DNA from 4 places in the Arthrobacter sp. FW305-BF8 genome. Region 3 is predicted to be linked to each of the others. Evidence: riboswitches for the same ligand, from Rfam matches in the RefSeq annotation. Region 3 holds a riboswitch; each other region holds the start of a gene.
What was found. A riboswitch is a leader RNA that binds a small molecule or an ion and turns the genes downstream of it on or off. The one in region 3 is predicted to bind cyclic di-AMP.

Region 1: linked by a shared signal. The riboswitch ahead of LFT45_RS05100 (M23 family metallopeptidase) and the one ahead of LFT45_RS21885 (C40 family peptidase) in region 3 are both predicted to bind cyclic di-AMP.
Region 2: linked by a shared signal. The riboswitch ahead of LFT45_RS01145 (NlpC/P60 family protein) and the one ahead of LFT45_RS21885 (C40 family peptidase) in region 3 are both predicted to bind cyclic di-AMP.
Region 4: linked by a shared signal. The riboswitch ahead of LFT45_RS22845 (NlpC/P60 family protein) and the one ahead of LFT45_RS21885 (C40 family peptidase) in region 3 are both predicted to bind cyclic di-AMP.

Annotation. Positions count from the first base shown of each region.
Region 1 is NZ_CP084561.1:1,135,985-1,142,931, reverse strand. It holds gene LFT45_RS05110 (NlpC/P60 family protein) at 1-742, opposite strand, end outside; gene LFT45_RS05105 (C40 family peptidase) at 845-1,537, opposite strand; cyclic di-AMP (ydaO/yuaA leader) riboswitch at 1,608-1,779, opposite strand; gene LFT45_RS05100 (M23 family metallopeptidase) at 1,916-2,737, opposite strand; cyclic di-AMP (ydaO/yuaA leader) riboswitch at 2,749-2,990, opposite strand; gene LFT45_RS05095 (metal-dependent transcriptional regulator) at 3,142-3,837, opposite strand; gene serC (phosphoserine transaminase) at 4,184-5,314, shown strand; gene LFT45_RS05085 (DUF3027 domain-containing protein) at 5,470-6,027, opposite strand; gene LFT45_RS05080 (cold-shock protein) at 6,036-6,419, opposite strand; gene LFT45_RS05075 (hypothetical protein) at 6,603-6,836, shown strand; gene LFT45_RS05070 (helicase-associated domain-containing protein) at 6,847-6,947, shown strand, end outside.
Region 2 is NZ_CP084561.1:252,358-259,304, forward strand. It holds gene LFT45_RS01130 (LLM class flavin-dependent oxidoreductase) at 1-554, shown strand, start outside; gene LFT45_RS01135 (bile acid:sodium symporter family protein) at 551-1,588, opposite strand; gene LFT45_RS01140 (GGDEF domain-containing protein) at 1,742-2,881, shown strand; gene LFT45_RS01145 (NlpC/P60 family protein) at 3,074-3,808, opposite strand; cyclic di-AMP (ydaO/yuaA leader) riboswitch at 3,812-3,977, opposite strand; gene LFT45_RS01150 (SulP family inorganic anion transporter) at 4,158-5,660, opposite strand; gene LFT45_RS01155 (GTP pyrophosphokinase) at 5,668-6,774, opposite strand.
Region 3 is NZ_CP084561.1:4,825,413-4,832,359, reverse strand. It holds gene LFT45_RS21905 (IclR family transcriptional regulator domain-containing protein) at 1-590, shown strand, start outside; gene LFT45_RS21900 (Re/Si-specific NAD(P)(+) transhydrogenase subunit alpha) at 735-1,955, shown strand; gene LFT45_RS21895 (NAD(P) transhydrogenase subunit alpha) at 1,955-2,326, shown strand; gene LFT45_RS21890 (NAD(P)(+) transhydrogenase (Re/Si-specific) subunit beta) at 2,323-3,696, shown strand; cyclic di-AMP (ydaO/yuaA leader) riboswitch at 3,846-4,014, shown strand; gene LFT45_RS21885 (C40 family peptidase) at 4,021-4,968, shown strand; gene LFT45_RS21880 (YybH family protein) at 5,260-5,673, shown strand; gene LFT45_RS21875 (purine-cytosine permease family protein) at 5,722-6,947, shown strand, end outside.
Region 4 is NZ_CP084562.1:116,332-123,278, forward strand. It holds gene LFT45_RS22835 (hypothetical protein) at 1-237, opposite strand, end outside; gene LFT45_RS22840 (cytochrome c oxidase assembly protein) at 573-2,498, opposite strand; cyclic di-AMP (ydaO/yuaA leader) riboswitch at 3,612-3,789, shown strand; gene LFT45_RS22845 (NlpC/P60 family protein) at 3,794-4,594, shown strand; gene LFT45_RS22850 (hypothetical protein) at 4,749-5,210, shown strand; gene LFT45_RS22855 (copper resistance CopC family protein) at 5,256-5,870, opposite strand; gene LFT45_RS22860 (DsbA family protein) at 5,967-6,674, opposite strand; gene LFT45_RS22865 (cation diffusion facilitator family transporter) at 6,674-6,947, opposite strand, start outside.

The DNA of each region.
Region 1 (6,947 bases), 1.2 Mb from region 3:
TGAACAGTGCGGTGGTTCCGCCGTTCCAGCCGCCGTGGACGGCCTGGCCGTTGCCGACGTACACAGCGATGTGGGCCAGGCCCATGCCGCCGTTCTGGTAGTAGGCGAGGTCGCCCGGCTGAGCCTCAGCAGCGCTCACGGTGCGGCCGAGGGACAGGTAGCCTGCCGGCCAGCCGTGGTAGTGGACGCCCACAGCTGCGAGTGCGTTGGTGGCCAGGGCGGTGCAGTCCTGGGAGACGCCCAGCTGTGCGTAGGCGGCAGCGGCGATTGCAGCGCCCTTGCCGCTGGCGGCGGTGGTCTTCGGAGCTGCCGGGGCAGCAGTTGCAACGGCTGCCGTGGCCTGGACTGCGGGTGCGGCTTCAGCAACCGGAGCAGCCTCAACAGCGGGGGCCGCTTCCTGGACCTTGACGACGGGCTTGGGGGCCTCGACGACGGGAGCCGGGGCGGTGGAGACAGCGGGCTTCTCGTAGGAGATCGCGATGCTGGACGCAGCGGAAATCGTGGCCGGCGCAGCGGACTGGACCTCCAGCGTGGAGGCCGGAGCGGATTCGCGCTGAACGTTGGTCTCAGCAGCGTTGGCGGCGATGCCGCTGGTCAGGACGAGACCGGAAGCAGCAGCGATAACTGCGGCCTGGCGGCCCACACCACCGGCGTTGTCGCCGACGGCCTTGGCAATGACAGCCAGCGAGTTGGTCTTGGTGACCTCGGCGCGGTGGCGTGCAATGGTCGCACGTGTAGTCATTAAGATTTCTCTCTTTCGTGTTCCACGGACCGCGGTAGCAGGACGTGGGTTATCGACGCGCCGGCATCTTGGGGGTAAGCCGGCCCGTCTCGAATCGGATTTTTAGCGAAGGGTGAAGAAGGAGGACGTGCCCGTGGCGGACACCGCGTGCAGGAGCGTTCCGTCCGAGGGGTTCAGCGCGCTGATCATCATGCCGTTGCCGACGTAGATGCCCACGTGGGCGCCGCCGTTCTGCATGACCAGGTCGCCGGGAGCAGGCGTGGAGGTGGGCTTCATGGCAGTCCACGCGTTGACGCGGGGAATGCTGATGCCTGCCTGAGCGTAAACCCACTGGGTGAAGCCGGAGCAGTCCCAGCCGCTGGGGGTGGTGCCGCCCCAGACGTAGGGGTTACCGATGCCGGTGTACGCGATTGCAGCCAGTCCGGACGCTGCGGCTGAGGCCGCACCATCGGTGGACTTGGCGGTGACGGCCTGGGCCGCACCGGCACTCTCGTCGCTGGCCTGGCCTGCATCGCCCGCCTGGCCCTCATCGCTCGACTGCGGAGCAATGATTTCGGCGACCGGGGCAGCCACCGTGGTGACTTCAGGACGCTCGAAAGAGACAGTGGCGGTGGGCGCGGCGGTCACAGCAAGCTGCGCGGCCTGGGATCCGGTCTCCGAGGAGGCGGAAACACCAATGTTGGCGTCGGCTGCGTTGGCAGGCATGCCAACGCTCAGGATGAGACCTGAAGCAGCTGCGATAACAGCTGCCTGGCGACCTACTGTGCCGGCATTGGCGCTAACCGCCTTGGACACGGAGTCCAATGGGTTCATACGAACCGTTTGCGCGCGGTGGCGCGCGGCATTGTGGCGTGAAGACACGAAGGTAGCCTCTCCCAATGCCTGCGAGGTGAGCTGTCGGATTCGGATGGGAGTGCACCCGGCCACTCGGCTTCCTGGGAAGCTTTTGCGACTTAACCCCAAGGCCTTCTTGCGAAGACCAAAATTGGTTCCCCCGCCCCTGCCAGACGATGTAATGCGAACGGACCTTGAGCGGTGGCAGAGCTAGGCAATCCACTCAAGAGCGTCAACTTCGGAAAAGTTGACGCGGTTTAGACGGTACAGCAGTTTGGAGCTAATGTCACATTCAGGTCACGGCATGTCACAGGAATGAGAGTGCTCACTCGGCTTGGCTTAGAGCCAGCCGGTGGGATCAACGACTTCACCGTTGACCATCACCTCGAAGTGGAGGTGGCAGCCGGTGGAGGCGCCGGTGGTCCCGCTCAGGGCAATCGCCTCACCGCGGGTGACCTTCTGGCCAACCTCGACGCTGGAGGACGACAGGTGGTTGTACGTGGTCTCCAAGCCGTTGCCGTGGTCGATGACCACGCGGTTGCCTCCCCCGTATGGGTGCCACCCGGCGAACGTGACCTTGCCGCTGGCCGCAGCAAGCACTTGCGTGCCGCATTGGGCGGCGAAGTCCTGGCCGCGGTGGAACTCACCGGCGCCGCCGGTGATCGGGCTAACCCGGTAGCCGAACGGCGAAGACTTCACGAGCGTGGTCAGCGGCCCGCCCAAGGTGCCCACCGAGGCCGCACGGCTGATGCTGCCGGCAGACTGGGCACTCAGGAGCTGCTTGAGCTTTCCGTCCGGGTCACCGGTGGTGGAGACGGACGTACGGCTGAAGTCGATCTTCGCTGCCGCTTCCGCCGAGACCTTCGGCTGGGCCGGTGAGGCGGCGGACGCGGACGCTCCTCCCTGATGCTCGTCGGCAGCCAGGACGGGGCTGGTGGCGGGGACGGTAACAGTCAGCAGCAGGCCGGTAGCAGCAAGGGCCACTCCAGCCTTTTGCCCAACACCACTGGCCGAAGCGAAATCCGTAACCTGCCGGAACGGACCCCGGCGGCGGCGCGCCTCGCGCTGAGCGTCCCGGGGACGGTCCGCGGCAATGGCCTCCGCAGGGCGCGGCTCAGGAGCGGGACCGGACGCGCGGCGGCGGCCCCGGGCATTCTGCATGGACAAGTACTGCTTCCTCTCTGGATAGCCTGCGAAGTTAGCTGTCGGATTCGGGTCAGAGAGTTCGGACCCGGCCCGCCATAACAAGCCATTCCGGCACAGGGGTATCCCGGGAGGATTCCTTCTGCGGAAGAGACTTGCTGCTGCGGACTTCACCCCAAGGCTGTAGAAACAGCCGGTTGTGGTTCCCCCGCCCCTGCCAGTGGGTGACTCGTGCTACTGATCTGCTGGCAAGGTTCGGCTCCAGATCAGGTAACGCTTTTGCATCGGCGTTGCTGTTTAACTATAGGCGATTAAGAGGCGCAGTAATAATTCCGTTATATTCGCTGTGCAAAAGTGGTAGGTCATCCTGCCTGCAGATGTCAGACAGGACGCCGGCGTCAGGCGGAGCTGCGCTTTCGGCGCTAACCGACCCGCACGAACACGTGCGCCGCGACTTCCGGCGGCAGCTCGAGGGCGCCCTCGAACCCGGGTACGCGGACAGAAATGTACTCCCCCACACGTTCGAGCGAGACGGCAGCGCCCGGCCGGATCCCGCCTTCATCCAGCTGGACCAGCAGCTCCGGCTCCACCTGGATGGGTTCTGCCAGGCGGCTGACGGTGACCTTGGATTCCGGACCGTAGCCGGCCATGGCATCGAGCAGGTTCACCACGCCGTCGGAGAACGAGCGGGCGGGCTGGCCCCCGAGCGCCGCCAGGCCGGGGATGGGGTTGCCGTACGGCGACTCGGTGGGATGGTCGAGCATTTCGTAGATCCTGCGCTCCACCCGTTCACTCATGACGTGCTCCCACCGGCAGGCCTCGTCATGAACGTAGGCCCAGTCAAGGCCGATGACGTCGGCGAGGAGGCGCTCGGCGAGCCGGTGCTTGCGCATCACCTCGGTGGCGCGCTTCCGGCCCACTTCGGTCAGTTCGAGGTGGCGGTCACCGGAGACGACGACGAGGCCGTCGCGTTCCATCCTGCCGATGGTCTGCGAAACGGTGGGGCCTGAGTGCCGGAGGCGTTCGGCGATGCGTGCCCGAAGCGCCACGATGTTCTCTTCCTCCAGCTCCAGAATGGTGCGAAGGTACATCTCCGTGGTGTCGATCAGATCCGTCATTCAGCTCAGCTCCTCGAGCCCAGTATTCTTGTCCGTCCCACCGTACCGCGGGTCCGCCGCACCGGGATCCGGCAAGCTGCAGCGGCGGTCGCGTATCCGACGGCGGCGCAGCACCGGCTGTGTGCCCGTACGTCCAGTGCCAGCTTAGCCTATTTTGAATTACTCCGGATAATCTGCGCGGTGGGTGGCGGGCCTGTCTCAGTGACTGGACTATGACGGGTGCGTGTTCCCGCCGTATCCGCGCTTCGGGCAGAATAAGGAGGGTCTTCGTGGCGGTCATGGTTGCCTGCCGGCCATCGCCCCGACCCAGCCGAACCGCACTTCCATGCCGAAAATTGGAGCCATTGTGAGCGACACCAGCATCACTATTCCCGCAAACCTCCTGCCCAAGGACGGACGGTTCGGCGCCGGTCCCTCCAAGGTCAGGCACGAGCAGATCGAGGCCCTCTCCGCGGCCGCCACGACGCTCCTGGGCACGTCGCACCGCCAGGCCCCCGTGAAGAACCTCGTGGGATCCGTCCGCGAAGGCCTGAGCACCTTCTTCCGTGCCCCCGAAGGCTACGAGGTTGTCCTCGGCGTCGGCGGTTCCACGGCGTTCTGGGACGTCGCCAGCTTCGGCCTTGTGGAACAGAAGGCACAGCACCTGTCCTTCGGCGAGTTCGGGTCCAAGTTTGCCGCGGCAACGAACAAGGCGCCGTTCCTCGCGGAGTCCTCCATCATCAAGTCCGAGCCCGGCACCTGTCCCGCCCCCAAGGCCGAGGCGGGCGTGGATGTGTACGCCTGGCCGCAGAACGAGACCTCAACGGGTGTCGCTGCGCCCGTCCAGCGGGTGAACGGCGTCGACGAGGGCGCACTGGTGCTGGTGGACGCAACCTCGGCTGCCGGCGGCCTCGATGTCGACGTGACCCAGACGGATGTCTACTACTTCGCGCCGCAGAAGAACTTCGCCTCCGACGGCGGGCTGTGGCTAGGCCTCTTCTCCCCGGCTGCGCTGGAGCGGGCTGAGCGCGTCAAGGCCAGCGGGCGCTGGATCCCGGACTTCCTGGACCTGAAGACCGCCATCGACAACTCCAAGCTGAACCAGACGTACAACACCCCGTCCCTGTCCACGCTCGTCACGCTGGATGCCCAGGTGCAGTGGCTGAACGCCAACGGCGGCCTGGACTTCGCCGCCGGCCGCACGGCCGACTCGGCTGGCCGCATCTACAAGTGGGCGGAAGCCTCCGAATACGCGACGCCATTCGTTGCCAATGCGGCCGAGCGCTCCAACGTCATCGCCACCATCGACTTCGACGACTCGATCGATGCCGCCGCCATTGCCAAGGTGCTTCGCGCCAACGGCATCGTGGACACCGAGCCCTACCGGAAGCTGGGACGCAACCAGCTGCGCATCGCCACCTTCGTGGCCATCGAGCCTTCGGATGTCTCCGCCCTGCTGGAGTGCATCGACTACGTGGTGGGCGAACTGAAGAAGTAACCACCGGCGGGGAGTTTTTGTGCAGATAATCGGGGTTCGAAGGCCTTTTGGCCCCATTATCTGGACAAAAAACTCTTTGCTTAAAGTTCGACGGCGTCGTCCAGGCTTGTGGCCGGACGGCGCCGTCAGTGGTTGCAAACCATTACTCGTTGTGATTAGTCGCGTTCGTGGGCGTCGGGCTCTGCTTCGACGCTAGGCGCTGCTTCAGCGTCAGTCGCTGTTTCGACGTCAGACTCTGCTTCGACGTCAGTCCCCGGCCCGGCGTCGGGCTCTGTTGCAGAGCCCGTGGACGCCTCCCCCGGCGCTTCCTGCTCGTCCTGCTCCTGCTCGTCCTCCGGGCGTACGCGCTCGGCCCACGGCACCCACTCCGGGGCGAGGATCGAGTCTTCGGACGGCAGCAGGCCAAGCTCGTTGACAGTGATCACCTTGGAGCGGGAGTTGCGGGTCAGGACGGCATACCACTGCCAGCCGAGATACCCCGGCAGCCGTGATTCGAAAAGGTGCGTCACCACGCGGTCGCCCTCGGTCCGGGCGGCCAGGTGGTCCCCGATTTCGGATGCCTTCGCGATGCCTTCGATGGCGGTCCGGGCCGCGTCCACGGCAGCGGCCAGCACGGCGTCGGGCTTCCCCATCCGCCACACCGGGACACCGGTGCGGCGCTGGGGTGCCTTGGGTTCCACCTTGGATTCGGCCTGTTCAGGTTCCGGGTTCATCGGGAGGCCTAGGCGTCCAGCTCGTCGGCAACCTTACGCAGGGCAGCGGCAATGGCCTTGCCCTTGTTGCCGTCCGGGTACTTGCCGGACGACAGCGTGCCGGACAGGTTGTCCAGAACTGTCACCAGGTCCTGCACCAGCGGGGCAAGATCCCTCGCGTTGGGGCGCTTGGCCTTTGCGATGGACGGAGTCTTGTCGAGGACGCGCAGGCCGAGGGCCTGGGCGCCCTTGCGTCCGTCTGCGACGCCGAACTCAACCCGGGTGCCGGCCTTCAGTTCCGTAACTCCGGCGGGCAGCGCCGACTTGGGAAGGAACACTTCCTGTCCGTCCTCGCCTGCGAGGAATCCGAAACCTTTATCCTTGTCGTACCACTTGACCTTGCCGGTAGGCACCTAATCAACCTTCTTCGTTCTGACGTTCTGGGACATGGCCGGCCGTCACCGCATCCGCACTGATGTGCGGGTTCAGGGTATGACTGCCTGGTCCATGTTGGTCTGTTCCTTCAAGGTTATCCTGACTGTCAGGCTAATCCCGCTTTGAGGCGCGGCCGCGGCACTGCTGTTAGCGTTACGTTCATGACATCCGCGCGTATCCGGCGGCCACTGATGGCCGCCGCAGTGCTCCTTGCAGTTTTGTCCCTCGCTGCGGTCGGGGCGGTCATAGCCCTCGCCGCTGCGGGCCAGGCGGCCCCGCAGTGGATCACGTCAACGGCACTCTATGGCCTTCCGGCGGCCTTCCTGCTGATGCTCGTGCTGGTGGCAGACGGCGTTGCCGCCCGCCGCCGGGCAGGAAGCTCCGCCGGGCGGTAACGTTGGACTGATGTCCCTCATTCGAGCGCTCAGCAAGGAACTGGAGGCACGCAGCGACGAGTCGCTGCGGGCTTTGTTCGCTGCGCGGCCGGACCTGATCTCCCCCGGCGT
Region 2 (6,947 bases), 340 kb from region 3:
TCGGCTCCACCGAGCACGAGGCGCGGCGGCTGGAGAAGCAGCTCGATGAGCTCATCCATCCTGAGCATGCACGGAAGCAGTTGGCCGGAGTCCTCCGGGTTTCACCCGAATCCCTGCCGCTTGATGCGCAACTGCCCGAGGACCTCCCGTCGGAGGATGCCATTGAGGGGGCCAAGAGCCGGTACACCTTGATCGTGGAGCTCGCCCGGCGCGAGCGGCTCACTGTCCGGCAGCTCATCGGCAGGCTCGGCGGCGGCCGCGGGCACCGCACCTTCTCCGGGACGCCCGAGCAGGTGGCGGATGCCATTCAGGAGTGGTTCGTGAAGGGCGCGGCGGACGGCTTCAACATCATGCCGCCGGTGCTGCCCTCGGGCCTGGACGCCTTCGTGGACCACGTCATCCCGATCCTGCGGGCCCGCGGGCTGTTCCGCCAGCAGTACACGGGGCACACGCTGCGCGAGCACTACGGGCTGCCGCGGCCCGCGAGCGGATTTGCCCCTGCTGACTCCGCTGAACCGGCCGCCAGGGAACTCGCGGTTAACACCGCGGTTTAGGCTTCCTGCTTCTCCTGGAGAGGCTTCTGTTCCTGCAGGGGCTTCCGGGCCAGCCAGGCGGCGACAATTGCGCCCGAGATGTTGTGCCAGAGCGAGAAAACTGCTGAGGGCAGGGCCGCCAGCGGGGTGAAGTGGGCGGTGGCGAGCGTTGCCGCCAGGCCCGAGTTCTGCATGCCGACCTCGAACGCGAGGGCCCTGCGTGCCTTGTCGTCGAGGCGGCCGAGCTTGCCGGCCAGGTAGCCGAGGCCAAGGCCGAATCCGTTGTGCAGCACCACAGCCAGGAACACGATGCCGCCGGCCGCCAGGATCTTGCTGGCGCTTCCCGCCACCACTACCGCCACGATGAGGGAAATAACGACGGCGGATGCCCAGGGGAGCGCCGGCAGCGCCTTCGCGACGAGCTTCTTGAGGAACAGCCGGGCCAGCAGGCCCGCGATCACCGGCAGCAGCACGGTCTTGACGATGTCCAGCACCATGCCGCCGGCGTCGATGGTGAGGAAGGAACCGGCCAGGAACAGCACCAGGACGGGGGTGACCACCGGGGCGATGAGCGTGGATACGCTGGCGACGGCGACGGACAGGGCCACATCGCCCTTGGCCAGGAAGGCCATCACGTTGGAGGCCGTGCCGGAGGGCGCGCAGCCCACTAGGATCAGGCCAACTGCCAGTGAGGGCTCCAGGTGGAGGAGGGTGGCGATCGCCCAGCCGGCCCCGGGCATGATCACGTAGTGGGCCACGATGCCCAGCACCACGGCCCACGGCCTGCGGGCAACCGCGGTGAAGTCTGGTGGCGTCAGCGTCAGGCCCATGCAGAACATGATGATTCCCAGCAGGTACGGGACCGCCGGGCCAAGGGGCTTGAAGGCGCCGGGAAGCAGGAACCCGGCGATGCCGGCTGCGAGCACCAGAAGGGGAAAGACGGTCACCGCGACGCGCGCAATTTTCGCTTCCGCAGCGAGGGCCGGGTTCAGGGGGGCAGCGCCGGCCTCCGTGGCCGAGGGAGCGGTTTTGGGGTCTTTTGTTGCCTCAAGCATTCAATAATGCTGGCACCGGACCGCCGTGACGGCCAATTCATGACTGATGTCAGACAAATGTGTCGTACTGGCAAAATTCTCTGCCGCACAGCGCGACCCCGGGCGCTCCCGGTGCGATACTGGATTGCACTGGATCGGATTCAAGGGGACGGAATGATCCTAGACACGGCAACACTGCGGATTGCCTTCGCGGCGATGGCCCTGGTTCTGGCGCTGCTGTTCTACTTTTCCACCTTCCGCAGCACCCGCTCGCCCTACAGTGCCTGGTGGTGCGCGGCCCTGCTCCTGTTCCTTTCCGGCTCGGCGGCCTTCCTCCTGAACGGCACGGCGCAGCAGGTCTGGGCCAATCCGCTGGGCGACTTCCTGCTGGTGTCCGGCGCGGCAGGGGTCTGGGCCGGCGCGCGTTCCCTCCGGAACCTGAAGCACAACATCTGGCTGTCCGTCGCGCTGCCGGTCATCACCGCCGCCGCCGCCGCGGTCGACAATCCGGGATCCAATACGTGGGCCGGTGGTGCTGTCTTCCTCGCGTCCATGGCTGTGCTGATTGGCTTGGCCTCGCATGAACTGTGGCGGCTGGAACCGGGGTACTCCCGGGTCAGGATCCCCATGGCCATCGCGGCAGGCGGAGTGGCATTCTTCTATTTTTGCCGCCTGGTGGTGTTCCTCATCGAAGGGCCAAGCGGTCCCGTCTTTGCAACCTACTTCGGGTCCGCGGTGACCACGATGGTCACGATGGTGCTGCTGGTGGTGGTTTCCTTCAGCATGGCGGGGCTGAGCACCGAGCAGCAGACCCGGGCGCTGCGCACGGTCGCCACCCAGGACGGGCTGACGGGCCTCCTGAACCGCGGTGCCTTCGTGGAGGCGGCGGCCGAGGAGCTGGAACGCAGCAAGGCTGCAAACAGCGGCGGGTCGCTGATCCTGGCAGACCTCGATCACTTCAAGTCAGTCAACGACACCTTCGGCCACGCGGCGGGCGACCTTGCACTGCGGGCCTTTGCCCAGGCGTGCAGCGCATCGGTCCGGTCTACGGACCTTGCCGGGCGGTACGGCGGCGAGGAGTTCATCCTCCTGCTTCCTGGCGCAGGCCCCAAGAGCGCTGAAATCATTGCGAGGGAAATCAGCAGGAGGCTGGCAGAGCAGCACATCCCCGAACTGCTGCGGATGCCGACCGTCAGTTACGGCATTTCCACCTACAACGCGGCAACCGCCGACCTCGACGAGGTCATCGCGGCTGCCGACGTCGCTCTCTATGAAGCCAAGTCACAGGGGCGGAACCGCACGGTCAGGGGCTGAGCCGGCACCGGATCCGGAATGCATGGGGGACAATCCGGACCCGGCGATCCTGACTCGCAGCCGGAGCCTGCGGTCTTTCATCAGGCATAGACAGTGTGTTCCCTACTCCTTGTAGAAAGGTGGGAGCACCTTGGGGGGTGGCCGTGTTCCGCCGCCCCCAAGGCAGCGGAACACGGCGGTTTCTCAGCTCTGCTAGCCCGCGCGCACGAACGTGACGGGACCGGTGGCCGTGAGCCAGGACAGCGGGTGGGCCATGGTGGCGTTGATACCGTTCATGCCGCCGCTGATGACCTTGCCGCCGCCCGCGTAGATGGCCACGTGGCCGGACTGCACAATCATGTCGCCGGGCTGCGGGGTGGAGACGACCCGGCCGTGGCTCAGGAACTGCATCGGCGCGAGGTCACCCACACGGATGCCGGCGGCGCCGAGGGCCTTCTCTACCATGGCGGTGCAGTCCTGCGTGATGCCGATCTGCGCGTAAGCGGAGGCCAGCATGGTGGCGTTGACGCCTGCGGCGGCCTTGACGGGGGCCTTGGCCGCGGGAGCCGCAGCCTGGACGGTGACCTTCGGTGCGGGCGCAGGTGCGGCCGGCGCGGTTGCAACCTTGGCTGGCGCAGCGGCCGGGGCTGCCGTGACGGGGGCGACAGGCGCCGCAGCCTTCTTCACAACCGGCTTTTCGACGACGGGCGCTGCCACTACCGGAGCGGGAGCCGACTTAACCGCGGGGCGCTCAAAAGCAATCTTGACGCTGGAGGCGGCGGTGAGGGGAGCCTGGAACTGTCCAGCCGTCGCGGGGGCGGCGGCGGGAGCCTTGGCCTGCTGGGCCGGAGCGTTGGCCGCGTTGGCTGCGACGCTGCCGGTGAAGGCCAGGCCGGATGCTGCAAGGATGACCGCAGCACGGCGGCCAGAAATAAAGCGGAACGACATGAAGAAGCCTCTCCCGATGCCTGCGAGGTGAGCTGTCGGATTCGGATGGGAGGCACCCGGCCGCGGTCCTGAGCGTGGTCAGGAACTGTGCGGCTTCACCCCAAGGCCCACTTCAAGCGGGCCGAAAAGTGGTTTCCCCGTCTCTGCCGGACATGGGTATTCGAATGGTTCCTCGGGCTGCGGCAGAGTTAGGCAATCAGCGCGGGAGTGCCTCGTCGGTGAAGGAGGCACGTTTTCCACCGTACGGGAGGCTTTTCCGAATGTCACATTAAGGTAACGGGGCCGTGTCGCTTCCCGCCATGCTGATCCGCGTCAAGTAAAGGGAATGGGCGCCATGAAGTGATAATGCTCACTCTGCGGCGTTAAGCTTCCCCGCCAGACGTTCCCGCATCTGGATGCTGGCTGAATTGAGGCCGATGAGTTCCACCTCCCGGCCATGCCTGCGGTACTTCTCCGTGACCGCGTCCAGCACGGCGATAGTGGAGGCATCCCAAAGGTGTGAGGCGTGCAGATCGATGACCACTTTGTCGATGTCAGGTTCGGCGTCGCGGGCGTAGTTGAACTGCGTGTAAAGGTCGTTGGAGGAGGCGAAGAACAGTTCGCCGTCCACCGTGTAGGTGGCTGCAGTCCGGCCGTTGAGCTCCACTTCTGTCCGCTCCACGGTGGCGAAATGGGCCACCCGGCGGGCGAACATCGCCATCGCCGCTAGCACCCCGACGCCGACGCCGATCGCCAGGTTGTGAGTGACCACCACCGTGCCCACCGTGATGAGCATGACGGCGGTTTCCGACTTGGGCATCCGCTTCAGGGTGGCGGGCGCAACCGAGTGCCATTCGAAAGTGATGGCGGAGATGAAGATCATCACGGCTACGAGGGCGGCCATGGGGATGAGGCCCACGATGTCGCCCAAGGTGACTACCAGCACCAGCAGGAAGACACCGGCGAGGAACGTGGACACCCGGCTCCGTGCGCCGGAGCCCTTGACATTGATCATGGTCTGCCCGATCACGGCGCAGCCGCCCATGCCGCCCAGGAACCCGGTGATGATATTGGCCACGCCCTGGCCCCAGGATTCGCGGGTCTTGTTGGAGTGCGTGTCGGTGATATCGTCCACCAGCTTGGAAGTCAGCAGGGATTCCAGCAGCCCTACGAGCGCCATGGACAGCGAGAACGGGGCGATGGTCTGGAAGGTTTCCCACGTCAGAGGCACCTGGGGGATGAACAGCGTGGGCAGGCTTTCCGGGAGCCGGCCCTTGTCCTGGACAGTGGGGACGTCGATGCCGGCGAGCACGGCGAGGACCGTCAGGAGGACGATGGCCACCAAAGGTGACGGCACCGCCGTCGTAATCCGGCGGAAGCCAATCACGATCAGCAGGCCCGCGGCGACCAGCGGATACACCGCCCAGGGAACCCCGATCAGTTCCGGCAGTTGGGCCATGAACACGAGGATGGCCAGCGCGTTCACGAAGCCCACCATCACCGAGCGAGGGATGAAGCGCATGAGCCGGGTGACGCCCAGGACGGCGAGCAGGATCTGGAAGATCCCGGCGAGGATCACCGCGGCGATCAGGTGGTCCAGCCCATGGCTGCGCATCAGCGGCGCGATTACCAGCGCGACGGCGCCTGTCGCGGCCGAGATCATGGCGGGCCGGCCGCCAACGAAGGAGATGGTCACCGCCATGGTGAAGGAGGCGAACAGTCCGATCCGGGGGTCCACTCCGGCGATCACGGAAAATGCGATGGCTTCCGGAATGAGGGCGAGGGCCACCACCAGTCCGGCGAGGGCCTCGGTCTTGAGGCGCCGCGGGGAACGGAGCGTGGCCCGGACGGACTGGAGCTGTTCGGGCTTCATGAAAACTCTATTTCTTCGTCTGGCGATAGCGCTCGATCTGCTTCAGCCGCCGCAGGAGGCTGTCGCGCCGCGGGTGGGGGACGGCGTCGGGCGCCTCGGCGGTGAGGTCGATGTGTTTGGTGCCGTACTGCCACAGCAGGAGGTCATCCAGCAGGCGGTCCGGGCCGGGGGAGTAGCGGTGGTCCAGGGCCCTGCGGACCTCGGTGATCCGGTTGGCGCTGAGCAGCCCGGCAAGCTGGACGGTCTGCTTGAGTCCGTGGGCCGCCAAGAGTTCGGCTGCCCATCCCCAGTCGTCATCCACTTTACGGTCAACGTGCGGGAGCAGGGTACGCCACACGTCGCGGATGCGGTTGGGGGTGAGCTGCGCCGCGCCCTCTCCGTCCAGGTCCCAGTAGCTGCGGACCTCCTCGTAGCGTTCGTGCAGGTCGGCGAAGGCCGTCTCCACCGTCTCCAGCATGGCGGCGGTGGCGGTGAACTGGCGGTCGAAGTGCGGCGTCCACGCCCGCGGGTCCTCGGCCTTGAACCGGATGTCGTGCTCGATCTCGCTCCAAGCATGCGCGAACACCGTGCGGATCTGGCATTCGAAGAAGTAGCTGCCGTTCGGCGGGACGTCGGCGTTGAAGCCCTGCTGGTAGTTCTTCACGACATCGTTCTGGATGGTGCGCAGGATCAGGTGCCGGCTGGAGTAGCCGTAGGTTCCGGACTCGATCGAGCCGATGTCCTTTTCCCTGTCGCCGCGGCAGTCGAAGAGGTGCCGCTGGCGCTTTATCAGGTTGGCCACCAGTGCGTTCTCCGCCGGCAGCTTGGTGATGACGCGCACGCCCACCATGTCGTTGAGGGTGCGGAATGGGTCCGGGAACTTCAGCAGCCGCTGCCCGCCCTCTTCCAGCGGTTCCTCGGTCCGGGAGATCTTTTCCCGGAAGGAGTCCACCGACTTGGTCCGGCCGGTCACGAACAGCGGTGTGACCTCGGTGTCCTTGAGCATGGTCCGCAGTATCTGCAGGACTTCCCGGGTGACAAGCTTCAGGGCAGGCCGGACGCGCTCGTAGAGCTCCACGTTTTCCTGCACGGAGTCGCGCTGAGTGACGTCCAGGCGATCCCAGTTGCTTGCCATGGATCCAAACTATCAAGGCGATGCGACAGCAGCCGGGTGACACCCTCGCCACTGCAGCCCCTTCTGCCCCACGGGAGCGGCGTCCATGTAGGCTCGGGGCATGGCTGTTGTGCGCCGCTGTGCCCTGCAACCCCGGACCCCGGGCGCGCGGGAGGCGGCAAGGAGGGGCCGGC
Region 3 (6,947 bases):
CTTTCGCGCTTACGGCCCAGGTGCTGCAGCTCGGTTACGCCTACCTTTCAGGTCTTTCCTTGCCGCAGCTGGCCCAGCCGCACCTGGAAGAGCTGTCCCTGAAGCTGGGGGAGTCGACGTCGGCAGCGGTGCTGGACGGGACGGACATCGCCTACATCGCAAGAGTCACCACCCGCCGGATCATGACGATCGGCATCACCGTAGGCACCAGGTTCCCCGCCTATGCGACGTCGATGGGTAGGGTGCTGCTGGCCGGGCTCCCGCCGGAGCAGCTTAAGGAATACCTGGCGGCGGCGGAGATCAGGCCGCTCACCCCACGCGCGGTTGGCACGGTGAAGGACCTTTTGGCCGTCCTCGACAAGGTCCGGGCTCAGGGCTGGTGCCTCCTGGACCAGGAGCTGGAGCTGGGGCTGATGTCCGTGGCCGCTCCGGTTTATCACGGCCCGAAAGTGGTGGCCGCCGTCAACGTCTCGCTGCAGGCACAGTCCGTGGCCGCCAAGCTGGACCGTGAGGCCTACCTGGAGTCCGTGCGGAAGGAAATCGTGGCCACGGCGGAGCGCATTTCGTCGGACTTCTCCAGCGGGCGGTAAGGGACGCGGTTAGCCGCCGCCCTCCCGCCACGGTCCCTTGGGCCATAGACTCTAGCCAACTACGTGCAGCAGTGCCGCTCCGTGGTCTGGTCCTCGGGCCTGAAATGGGCAGGAGCCGCTGCACCGTTGGAAGGGAAGTTGCGGGTGAAGCTGGGGATAGCGCGGGAGCGCCGGGAAGGCGAACGGCGGGTCGCTGCGACGCCGGAAACCGTAAAGCAGCTGGCCGGACTGGGCCTGGAGGTGCTGGTCGAATCCCGGGCGGGTGTTTCCGCCGGGCACGCCGACGACGAATACCGCCAGGCAGGTGCCCGCATCGTTGACGACCTCGATCCCGCCGGGCTGGACATCCTCGCCCATGTACGTCCGCTGGAACTTCCGACGGCGACGGCCCTGAAGCGCGGCGCCGTCACCGTGGGCCTGGCCTCGCCGTCGTCCGAACTCGCCACCGTCAGGGCGCTGGCCCAGGGCGGCGTCACGTCCTTCGCACTGGAACTCGTGCCGCGCATCTCCCGGGCCCAGTCCATGGACGCCCTGTCCTCGCAGGCCCTCGTGGCCGGCTACCGCTGCGTCCTCGAAGCCGCCATCCGCCTGCCCCGCTTCTTCCCGCTGTACATGACCGCCGCCGGAACCGTCCCGCCCGCCCGGGTGCTGGTGCTCGGCGTCGGCGTGGCCGGGCTGCAGGCGATCGGGACGGCGAAGCGGCTCGGCGCCCGCGTCTCCGCCAACGACATCCGGCCCTCCTCCGCCGAAGAAGTCACGTCCATGGGTGGCACCTTCATCAAGCTGGATCTGGAGACCGCAGAGGCGGCTGGCGGGTACGCACGCGAGCTCACCGCCGACCGCGGCGCCCTGCAGCGGCAGCTGCTGGCTCCCCACGTCGCCGATGCCGACGTATTGATCACGACGGCGGCTGTCCCCGGCCGGCACGCCCCGCTTCTGGTGACCCGTGAGATGGTGCAGGGCATGCGCCCCGGATCGGTCGTGGTCGACCTCGCCGCGGAGTCGGGCGGCAATGTGGAGGGGTCCGTGGCCGGCCGGGACATCCACGTCCCCACGGCCGACGGAAAGGGGACCGTCGCCGTCGTCGGCCTCAAGGACGCGGCGTCGGCCATGCCCACGGACGCCTCCCGGCTCTATGCGAAGAACGTGGCCAACCTGCTGGCGCTGATGACGCGGGACGGGACGGTGGACCCGGATTTCGACGACGACGTGATAGCAGGTGCGTGCCTGACGCACGACGGCGTGGTGCGGCACCCGCCGACGGCGGAGGCTCTCGCGGTGGTCGCGAGCGAGGCGGACAACGGACTCGCCGATGAGTTGGCGGACGGGCCAGTGAAGACATCGGAAAACGAAGGGGTGGTCTGATGGACGGCATCAGCCTGCTGACCATCACCGTGCTTGCGGTGTTTGTCGGCTTCGAAGTGGTGTCGAAGGTTTCCAGCACGCTGCATACGCCCCTGATGTCCGGCGCGAACGCGATCCACGGGATCATCCTGGTGGGTGCCATCATCGTCGCCGGCCAGGCAACGCACCCCTGGGTCCTCGCGGTGGCGCTGCTGGCGGTGGTGCTTGCCACGGCGAACCTGGTGGGCGGCTTTGTGGTGACGGACCGCATGCTGGAGATGTTCCGCGGCCGCAAGCCGGATAAGCCGGCCAAGCCCGGTGCGCCCGGGTCCACGCCAGTTACGGGCGCCACACTCGCTGACACCAAGGAGAACACGGAGGCCACTCGGTGACCCTCCTCGACCCCAACGTCACCGCCCTGCTCTACCTCGCGGCAGCCGTCTTCTTCATCCTTGCGCTGAAGGGCCTGAATTCCCCGCGAACCGCCCGCCGCGGCAACCTCATCGGCGCCTTTGGTGCGGTGGTCGCCGTCGTTACGGTCTTTTTCTCAACCCGGCTGGACAACGTCCCCCTGATCCTCGGCGCCATAGCCGTGGGCTCCGGCGTGGCAGCCCCCGTGGCCAGGCGCGTCAAGATGACCCAGATGCCCCAGCTCGTCGCCCTCTTCAACGGCGTGGGCGGCGGCGCCGCTGCCCTCGTGGCGCTGTTGGAACTGCCCCATGCGGAGGACGCCTGGGTGCGCGTCGCCGTCGTCTTCACCCTGCTGGTGGGGGCGGTGTCCTTCGCCGGTTCCGCCGTGACGTTCGCGAAGTTACAGGAGCTCATGACCACCCGCCCCGTCGTGTTCCCCGGCCTGCCGGTACTCATGGCCGCAGTGCTGCTCGCCGCCGTCGGTGCGGCGGCCGCCGTCGTGCTTGGGGGTTCACTGGTCCTGGCCCTCCTGCTCCTGCTGCTGGGCCTGGTGGCAGGCGTGCTGCTGGTGCTGCCGGTGGGCGGCGCCGACGTGCCGATCGTCATCTCGCTGCTCAACGCCTTCACTGGCCTGGCGGTCGCGGCGTCCGGCCTGGTGCTGGGCAACGTGCTCCTGGTGGTGGCCGGCACGCTGGTGGGGGCGTCCGGCACCATCCTCACCCGGGCGATGGCTGCGGCCATGGGCCGAAGCGTGGCCGGCATCCTGTTCGGCGCGTTCCGGGGAGGTTCGACGGCGGGATCCACCGCTGTGAGCGACCGTCCGGTCCGTTCGTCGAGCCCCGAGGACGTGGCGGTGCTGCTGGGCTACGCGCAGCGCGTGATCATCGTTCCCGGCTACGGGCTGGCCGTCGCGCAGGGACAACACACCGCGGCGGAGCTGGCGCAGGCCCTGGAATCCCGGGGTACCCGCGTGGACTTCGCCATCCACCCCGTGGCGGGGCGCATGCCGGGGCACATGAACGTGCTGCTCGCCGAGGCCAATGTGCCCTACGAATCGCTCAAGGAAATGGGTGAGATCAACTCCGAGTTCCGCACCGCCGACGTGGCGCTGGTGGTGGGCGCGAATGACGTCGTGAACCCCGCCGCCAAGACCACCGCAGGCTCGCCGATCTATGGGATGCCCATCCTTGAGGTGGCGGACGCACGGCAGGTGGTGTTCCTCAAGCGCTCCATGCGGCCCGGGTTCGCGGGAATCGAGAACGACCTCATGTTCGAACCGCAAACCACCCTGCTGTTCGGCGACGCCAAGGAGTCCCTGACGAAGGTGCTGGGCGCGGTGAAGGCCCTGTAGGGGGCAGCATCCGGGGGTTGTCCCCGGCCTTTCCGACACACCCTCGTTACTCAAATGTGACTTTTGGGGCCTGAGTGCGATAGCCTCGGCCGGTGCCCTGGTTCCGCTCAGGGCATTCCCGGGCAGAATGCCGAGCCCTGCCGCTGACCGGGATCCGTTCGCTATGACCAACAGGCAGGGACGGGGGAACCACCTTTGTATCGGCCTTGCAAGCCAAGGCCTAGGGGTTAAGTCCAGACGCTCCGCCTAGCGGCGGGCAGGACCGGGTGACTCCCATCCGAACCCGACAGCTCACCCCGCAGGCATGGGAGAGGCACATCAACCATGTCACGTAAGTTCACCGCCGCGCGCCATCGCGCCACCCCGACGACGTCCATCGCTTTGCAGGGCCTGCAGTATTCCCTCAGGTCCAACGCCGCCTCGGTTGCCAAGCCGGCGGCCGCTGCCGCCGTCGCTTCCGGACTCCTCTTCGGCGCCGGAGCCCCCGCGCACGCGGGTGCCTACGCGCCTGAGACGCCGGACGCCGCTGCTGCTGTCCAGTCCGCCGCTGGCCAGGCGCTGGCAGTACCCAGCCAGGCAGTCCCCGCACCGGCACAGGCCGCCCCGGCAGTTCCCGCGCCGGCAAGCGGTGGATCCGCTGTTGCCGGCGCATCGCACACCGTGGTGCCCGGCGACACCCTTGGTGCCATCGCAGCACGCCACGGTGTCAGCCTTGATGCACTCCTCGCGGAGAACGGCCTGTCCCTGGCGTCCGTCATTTACCCCGGCGACCAGATCCTCATCCCCGGACCGGGTGCCGTTGCAGCTCCCGCTGTACCTGCGGCCCCGGCAGTGCCTGAGGTTCCTGCCGCTCCGGCAGTTCCCGCGGCTCCAGCACCGGCTGCCCCGGCGCCTGCCAGCATGGGAATCTACAACGCCTCCGCCTCGATTACACCGGCGGCTGCAACCCAGTCAGCCAGTGGCGTGGGTGGAGCCATTGTGGCCTCTGCCCGGGCGCAGCTCGGCGCCACCCAGGACTGCACCATCCTGGTGGAGCAGGCACTGCGCTCTGTCGGTAAGTCCGTCGGCGACCTGGCCCCCGCACAGTTCTACCAGTACGGGACTCCGGTTTCCGCCCCGCAGCCCGGTGACCTGATGATTAGCGCCGGACACGTCGGCGTCTACATCGGCGGCGGCCAGGCCATCAGCAGCGGCATGAATGGCGTCAACGAAACCATCGTGCACCCGGCCTCCTGGCTCACCGGCTCCACCTACGTGCGGGTGAACGCCTAACAGCGCGTGAGCGCCTGACGGGCGGGTTTCACACAACAGCGGCGGGTGCATCAGCACCCGCCGCTGTTGTCTCCCGGAATACCTCCGGCCCGCTGTGGTCCGCACACCCGGCGGGCAGGGAAGGCCCGCCGGATTCGGTGCAGGCGGCAGCCGACTGCGCAATAAAAGTGACTGGCAAGCAACAATTGTTGACTACCGAATACTTGATCCGGTTTACTGGCACCCTGACCGGATGTGAGCTGGAACACGTCACGGCGGAAACCTTACAAGCAACGCCGAGAGTGAGTACCCGTGGACCTAATCACCACCGCCGAGGTCGAAGAGGCGGCGAAGAGGCTGATGACCGCCTTCGCGGCCACCGACACAGACGACTACTTCGACTGTTTCGCCCCTGATGCGACCTTCATCTTCCATTCCGAACCGGACCGACTTAGTTCGCGCGGGGAATACCGCGCCCTGTGGCAGAACTGGCTCTCGGATGGTTGGCGGGTCGCAGAGTGCGCCAGTTACAATGCGCACATCCAAAACGCCGGAACATGCGCCGTGTTCAGCCACGATGTCGAAACCGTCATCGAGGTTTCCGGAACCAAAGAGACCCTTCGCGAGAGGGAGACCATCATTTTCACCAGGACGGAGTCTGGCAGCGTGCTCGCCGTTCATGAGCACCTTTCTCCGGCGCCTGCTAGTCCGAAGGCGATCTCATGACGCCAGGATTTCAAAGCGCCAGCCGTAACAGAGGTCGAAAAACACGGCATCGAACCGATTCCCGCTGCCGACAGGACGGCCAAACCGCTGGACCTGTTCCGCCTGGTGTTCGGCGGCGCAAACACCTTCGCCACGGTAGTCCTGGGATCGTTTCCCATACTCTTTGGGCTGTCTTTCAAGGACGCGCTGATGGCCACTGTCCTGGGTGTCGTGGTTGGCGGCCTGATACTTTGCCCAATGGCCGTTTTCGGCCCCACGAACGGAATGAACAATGCCGTTTCGTCGTCCGGACATCTGGGCGTGCACGGCCGCGTGGTGGGATCCTTCCTGTCGCTGCTGACGGCCTTCGCTTTCTTCTCCATCTCCGTGTGGAGCTCAGGGGACGCACTGGTAGGGGGCGCGAACCGCCTGGTGGGGCTGCCTCAAAACGCCGTAACGCTTAGCCTTGCCTACGGCGTCTTTGCTGTTCTGATCCTGACCGTGTGCATCTACGGGTTCCGTTTCATGCTCTGGGTCAACAAGATCGCTGTGGTCGCGGCGTCACTGCTTTTCCTGCTCGGAATCGTTGCATTCGCGGGTACCTTCGACGCGTCTTACGCGGGGACGTTCGGGCCGGGATCCGATGCAGCTACCAACGCACTGTTCTGGCCGTCCTTCATAGGATCGGCGCTGATCGTGATGTCCAACCCCATCTCCTTTGGCGCGTTCCTCGGCGACTGGTCCCGGTACATCCCGGCTGAGACGCCAAAGCGAAAGGTCATGGCTGCTGCCTTTCTAGCCCAGGTGGCTACCCTTGTGCCGTTTGGCTTCGGGCTGGTCACGGCTACCATTATCGCCACGGAGGCGCCGGCGTTCTTTGAAAACTCCGACTATGTGGGCGGACTCCTGGCCGTTTCCCCTGCCTGGTACTTCCTGCCGGTGTGCCTCATAGCCCTGGTAGGCGGAATGTCCACCGGCACCACCGCGCTTTACGGAACGGGCCTCGACTTCTCCAGCGTCTTTCCCAAGTTTTCCCGTGTGCAGGCCACGTTGTTCATCGGGTCCATCGCCATCGTCTTCATCTTCGTGGGCCGCTTCGCTTTCAACATTGTGCAGAGCATCTCCACATTTGCGGTGCTCATCATCACCTGTACAGCCCCCTGGATGATCATGATGATGATCGGGTACGTGACGCGGCGGGGTTGGTACGACGCCGACTCCCTCCAGGTTTTCAACCGACGCCAGGTTGGTGGCCGGTACTGGTTCAACCACGGATGGAACTGGCGCGCCATGGG
Region 4 (6,947 bases), on a different replicon from region 3:
GGGCATCGCCAGCCCGCCGGACAGTTGGGTCATTTGATTCAGTGTGAGCAGGTGGAGGTACCAGAACAGGAAAAGGCTGGCCACGACGCCGGCAATGACGATCAGGTTGCTGTTGCCCTCCGCCTTCTGCGGTGACCGGGTGGTCGTGGGTTTCATGATCGCCGGTGGCAGCTGCTGGTCTGGTAGCGCCGCTTTGCTGCCGTGCTTTTTGATGCGCTGGGCGCGTGTCTTGGCCATTGCCTCATTATCCCGCTACGGCTTGATCCATTAGGCCAAACAACCTGATCGAACAGCCAGAAACCACTGCCCCCCGGGTGCGGACGCATCAACCTCACCGTCGCCTTCGCCTCGCCCCCTGCCAACCGGTCATCGCCGTCATCGATGTGCATGACGGGTTCGGGCCGTGCCCTCAGCAGGGAGGCTCCTGAATCGAACTGCCCAATGCGTCCAGCAAGCATGAACCGGGACGGGTGAAAAGGACCGGGAGATCCTTCCACTCCATGCCGAAGTTCCGCCCGACGTGCGTTCTGCACTTGTGGTCAGATTGTCAAGGTTCATCCAGGACTTTGCCGCTACCTCCGGATGAGTGGGCCAGATCCGGCGCGCCTCGCATATTTCGGGTTATCTCTCCCCGGAACGGTGGGGCCCGCATCTCCATCCCCTTCTGGTTGACCGGACGGCCCGGGTGCGGAACCTGAGCGCCGGCGGGCAGCGACGACCCTAGCGATAATGCAAAGGGTTAATGCTGCAACAGACCAGATCGTCATGGCCGCCGGACTCTCCCAAGGAGCGCCGTAAAAAGGCGCGGCGCCCGGGTCGTTCCCGGAGATGTTCGCCCCGAGGTCCCGGATTCCGGACCGCCATCCATGGACCGCATACAGGACGGCGGCGCCGGCCAGTGCAAGGTTGGCGGACGAGTGCTTTCCGCTGCCGGCGCCTGCCCCCAAGAGGGCCGACGTGAACAGGCATCCTGACAGCAGGGCGATCCCGGCGGCAGCCGCATAGGCGATTTGTCCGCTGGCTGACCATTCCAGCAGGGGCGTGGAGTAGAGGACGAACAGTGCAACAGCCAGCGCGCAGGCGGCGCCGATCGGGTCCGAGGCTGGCGCGATGACCAGGCGCTGGACGGTGCCGTTCAAAAATTCCCTCACGCCTATGCTGCCGTCTGTTCTGCTCCTGATGGTCAGCCGTGCCAGGGTCAGCGGACACGCCACGACGAGCAGCAGCGGGACGAGGGCGGACAGCGTCATCTGGGCCAGAACCTGGGAGTTGAAAAAAGATTCCTGAGAGATCCGCAGACCGCCGTTGGTCACTGCGAAGAGGAGAGCCACTCCGGCTATCCAGGAAACCGTGCGGTGCAGCGGCCAACGCCTGCGATCTGTCCGAAGCCGTCGGATACCGGCCAGATAGAAAAAGGCAGCGAAGCCGCATGCCAGCGCCCAGAGAGGATCCACCGACAACCGTGACAGGTATTCCCAGAAGCCGGGCCCCGGAAGCGGCGTCCCCGTCGCGCCCGCCCCGGCCGGAGTTTCGGTCCGGGCCAGGGCTGCAGCCAGGCCGGAGGCAGCCCCCATGACGGCGAGCTCCGTTATGGCCAGGACCGTGAAGCTCCGCCGCGCGTGCGGATCCCGGTCGAGCCTGGCCAGGACACGGCGGCGGTGAAGTGCACCGAAAAGCCCCAGGATCAGGAAGGCCCCCGTCTTCACGGCGACGATGACCCCGTAGGGGCTGAGCACATCGGCCGGGGTGTTGATCTGCGCCAGGGCGGCCAGCACACCGGACCCTGCCAGGCTGATGAAACACACCAGAGCCAGCGTCGAGTACCGCCGTACGGCCGTTGCGAGCCGGGTTCCGGGCAGCAGGGGGCGCAGGAGCACCAGGGCCACAAGCCCGCCTACCCACACAGCCGCCGCCCAGGAGTGCACAACAACCCCTGCGGTAGTGTCAGCGTGGCCGCCCCCGCCAGCCGCATGCGACTTCAGCACGAGCGGCACGAGCCCCGAAAACGCCAGCAGCACCGTGCCGGCGAGAGCTCCCGGACTGACCAGCCGGAAACAGCACCACGCAACTGCGGCTGCCGCCGCGGCGGTGAGAATCCCTGCCCGGCCGGCATCAATGGTGGTCAGGTACACGATGAAAGCCGCATCGAAACCTGCCGAGACCGGCCGGTTTGCGATGAACAGAAAGTTTGCACCGGTGTAGACGAAAGCGCTGGCGGACCAGAGGACCGCGGACCAGCCGGCGAGCCGCAGTGCCGCTTTGCGGGCCGGCTCCCGGGCAGGCAAGGCGAACGCGGCCAACACGAGGGGACCCACTGTGCACGCGGCGGCGACATTCAGGACGAGCTTGGTCGCCGGCAGGCCCCACCGCACCACCGGGCCAGTCAGATCCACCGCGCCCGCGTCGGCGCCGCCACCGTACCTGTATGCCCATACCAGTGCCAGCACTCCGGCGATAAGCAGTACCGCGGCCGAGCCGAACCGCATCACGATCGACATGACGTCCTCCTCCGGCACCGCTGCTGCCGGACAGGCGTGCCGTTGCGTGAGGGGGATCGGCGCCGGTGCTGGTCCAAGACTGGCGGCCACGCCTTGGAAAATCCTTGCATGGTGGCCCCCGCAGGACCGCCCCCGCAGATCTGCAGGTTTCCCCAAGGTTCCGTTGGGAGCGTGGGGTGTGTGAGGGAGCACCAGGAGGGCGCAACCAGCCCGACACTGCCGCTCCCGCGAAACCAGCATGAAGCAGACCGGGAAGGCCAGAGCATCATGACGGCCGGCGCTGGAACGGGAGATCAGCACCGTGCGGCAGCGGCTGCCCGCGGTTCGACACGCAGGCAGCCGCTCTCCACACCGGGCCTGGTCCTCACCGGCGTGCTGTGCGGTGCCGTTGGCCTTGCAAGCGGGCATTTCTTCACGATCATGCAGATTGTTACCTTACCTACCTCATTTTGCTGGCCCTCGTACGGACGGCGCGCACAGGGTCCGCCAGCAGGGTCTCACTGACGGCCGCCGCGGGTGCAGCGTGGATCGCGGCAACGGTTGCCTACTGGGTGAGCGTCCTCGCTCACGCCGATGGGCGCTCATCATCGGCCTCATTTGCCACGGTCCTGTTCTACCTGGGATTCATCGCGCTCATCGGCCTTGGCGGGATGCTCGCTTCTCGCCGAATGGTTGGGAAGCGGTGGCTCGCGTCCCTCTGCGGGGGTGCGTGGGCAGCCTCTACAACGATGTTCTGGTTGAGCATCCTCTCCCCGTCCCTCCCTGAATTCTCCGCCGCGCTGTTCGATCTCGGCATCACGGCGCTGGTTGTTCTGGCAGCCTCTGGCGTGGACCCGCATCGCCGGGCCCATCCAGGAAGGCGCGCGGGGATTTAACTGATCTGCATTTACGCGGGCTCCGCTATCCGTGCTCCCGCATCGGAATGGCGTTAGTCAACAGCCGCGCCCGGGAGGCGCTTCTGCAAAAGGGGAAGCGCCCGGGCTTGTCGGCCGGCGCAGAAACGGGCGTTACCCTAATGTGACATGGCCGTGGATACACGCTATCGTGTAGCGCGTGCCTGTGCTCTCCGATAGCGGGCACTCCCGTGCAGATTGCCTAACTCTGCCGCTGCCCGGGATTCGTTCGCATACATCGTCCGGCAGAGACGGGGAAACCACTATGCGGCCTGCTCGCTAAGCAGGCCTTGGGGTGAAGCCGCGCGCCACCTCCGCACTCATGCGGGGTGTTCGTGCGGCCGGGTGTCTCCCATCCGAATCCGACAGCTAACCCCGCAGGCTCTGGGAGAGGCCTTTGTCATGTCTTCACGTCAAGCTGTCGCGCGCCATCGCGCAACCCCCACACGGACCAGCCGGCTCGCCGCCATCTCATCCGCAGTCTCGACCAACACGGGCACCATGGGACGCCAGGCGGCCGTGATCGCCGCGGCGTCCGGCCTCGTGCTGACCAGCGGTATTGCTGCCAACGCCGCGGCCGCCCCGGCTCAGCCGGAAGCGGTGCCGGCCGCGGCTCCGGAAGCGGCCGCCCCGGCTTCCGGAGCAGTCAGCGCAGGCTCGAATGTCCGGATCTCCTTCGAGCGCCCGGCCGTCAGCTCCACGCCTGCCCCCGTTGTTGACCAGGCCCCTGAGGCTGCCCCGGCCGTTGAGCCTCAGGCGGCTGCGGTTGAGCCTGCCGCTGCGCCCGTCCAGGTTCAGCCCGCAGCTGCAGCCCAGGCGCCGGCACAGCCTGTAGTGTCCGTGCAGGCCAAGGCCGCGCCGGCCCCTGCCCCCGCGGCGGCGGGCGTCAACGCGGCGATGGTATCTGCTGCCTATGCGCAGCTGGGCATCACCCAGGACTGCACAGCCATGGTCGAAAAAGCTCTGGGAGCAGCCGGCATCCCCGTCGGTGACCTTGCCCCGATGCAGTTCATGAACTACGGCAGCGTCGTCGGCACCCCTCAGCCCGGGGACATGGTGGTCCAGCCCGGACACGTGGGTATCTACGTGGGCGGCGGGAAGGTCCTCAGCGGGGGCATGAACGGTGTCAACGAGACCATTGTTCATCCATTGTCCTGGCTGACCGCGACCGGCCCGGTCACGTTCGTCCGCCCGGGCGCGTAGAGCGCCCGATACTGTGGGCCGGTGAGCCGCTGCCTTGGGGGCTGCGGCTCACCGGCCCTCAGCCTGTTCTGGTCCGGGATCTGGTGCCTGCCCACCCGACCGTTCCGCAGCGCAGAACGGCCCCACACCCCTTGCCGGGACGTTAGGACAAGAAGTGCCAGTTGAATCCCCAGGCCGCCCGCAGTCACACCCGGTGGCGGCCCCCGCCGCGGCCAGGATGCCGCTGGGTGCCCGCCGTCTGATCCTCCTCGGCGGCCTCGCCATCCCGGTCGGGCTTGTCGGGGGGCCGTACCTGCTGGGCGCGCAGCTGCTGGCGGCGGCCGGCGTTGTGCTGATCGCCGTGGCGTTCTCCTACCGTGCCACCGGGCCGTGGTTCTCCAAACTGTCCTGGGCGGCAGCGGCTGCCGGGACCCTCTGGATTGCCTGTTCTGCCGGCTACTGGGCGTCGCTGATCACGGCGGCTGACTCATCAGCTCCGCTGCCCTGGTTCACCCCCGTGCTGTTCAACGCCGGCGTCGCCTGTTTCATCGTGATGGCCTGCGCCTCGGTCGGGGGCGTTGTTCTCAGAACAGTCCGCGGCCGCCGGGGCCAGGCCGCCGTCACCGGACGGCCCTGACGGAAGCGGCCGGTCCCGCTTCAACGGGACCGGCCGCTTCCCGGATCAGACGCTGTCGTTCCGGTGACGCCTGCGGAAGAAAACGGTTGCGCCAATCGCGAGGGCCAGAAGCGCCCCCGCGATGGCCAGTGTCAGCGGGGCATTGCTGTTATCCGGCGGCGCCACCCGCTCAGGGGTGGTGGCGCCTGCTGTCGGGGCCGCAGTCTCCGTGGCCGGAGATGGTGCGGCTGAAGCCGCTGGCGCCGTGGCCACGGAAGCGGGGGGCTTCACCGTGAAGGAGAATGTTCCTTCGATCGGGTGACCGTCGGAGGACACGGCCCGCCACAGGACGGTATGCTTCCCGGGGCTCCCGGTGGCAACAGCGGTCGATAACCTGGGCCCATCCACGGTCACCTTCCCGTTGCTGACCGTTTTTCCGCCGCCGTCTTTGACCGTGATGACACTAAGGCTCAGGCTCTCGGAATTAATGGGAGGTTCCGACAGCGTCAGGGACACCGTTGCGGGCGCCGCGGTGATTACCGAATCCTGCGCCGGCGCAGTCGATGACAGGCTATCGTGCGCCATGGCCGGCGCAGCCACAACAGACGCGGACACCAGGGTGGCCAGCGCAGCGGCCAGCCGGAGAAGCGCCCGAAAACCTGGACTGGGATGTTGTTTCATCAGTTTTGATCTTCCATTGGTGACAGGGAGCGGGGAGGCCTGGATGCCCTTGGCCCGGTTTCCACCCGGCTCTGGCTTGGAACAGGCCAGTATCCCCTATTTGGCGGCGTCCGCGAGCAACTGGCGGAACTGTTCTTCGGTGTCCAGGGTGAGTTTTTCGCCGTTGAGGAAGAACGTCGGCGTCCCGGAAACACCGAGTGCCTTGCCGTCGGCGATGTCTTTGCGGATCCGGTCCTTCGTTGCCTCGTCGGCGACGGCAGCGTCGTACTTGGCCAGGTCCAGGCCGAGTTCCTGCGCGAAAGAACGGAACAGGGCGGCCTGGGAGTCCTGTTTTTCGCCCCACTGCGGCTGGGTGTTGAACAGTTTAGCGACCATTTGCTCGTACTTGCCCTGCTGGGCGGCGGCTTCCGCGGCGAGGGCGGCGGTGCCGGAATTGCGGTGGGAGGGGATGGGGAAGTAACGGTGGACGAAGGTGATCCGGTCCCCGTATTCCTTTTTCAGCTTTTCGACGAGGGGGTAGGCCGCCCGGCAGGACTCGCATTCGAAGTCCAGGAACTCCACGAGCTGTGCTTTCTCTGTCGCCGGTGTGGTGATCGCGTGGCTGTCCTCGCGGACGAGCTGGGCGTCGGCGGCCGGCGCCGCGGCGGTGGGGGCGGGTTTGGTGGCCGTGACGACGGCGTACCCGATCACTCCGGCGACGGCGATGAAGGCGAGCAGTGTCCACAGCACGAGGCGGACTTTCCTGGCCGTGCCGGCAGGTTTCCGGGGATCTGGGGGTGTGGGGGCGGTCGGTGCTGGTGTCATCAGTGGGGCATGCTTTCCTGGTCTCGGTGGGCGGCGGGTTCGATCTGGAAGGTGGAATGTTCGACGCTGACGTCGAAGTCTTCGGCGACGCAGCGCTGCAGGTCCGCGAGGATGGACGCGGCGTGTCCGTCACGCATGCAGTGATCCTGGACGGTGACGTGGGCCGAGAGGACCGGGGTTCCGGAACCGACGAGGGAGGCGTGCAGGTCGTGGACGTCGATCACATGGGGCAGGGCCAGGATGTGTTCACGGACCCTGGCCAGGTCCAGGCCG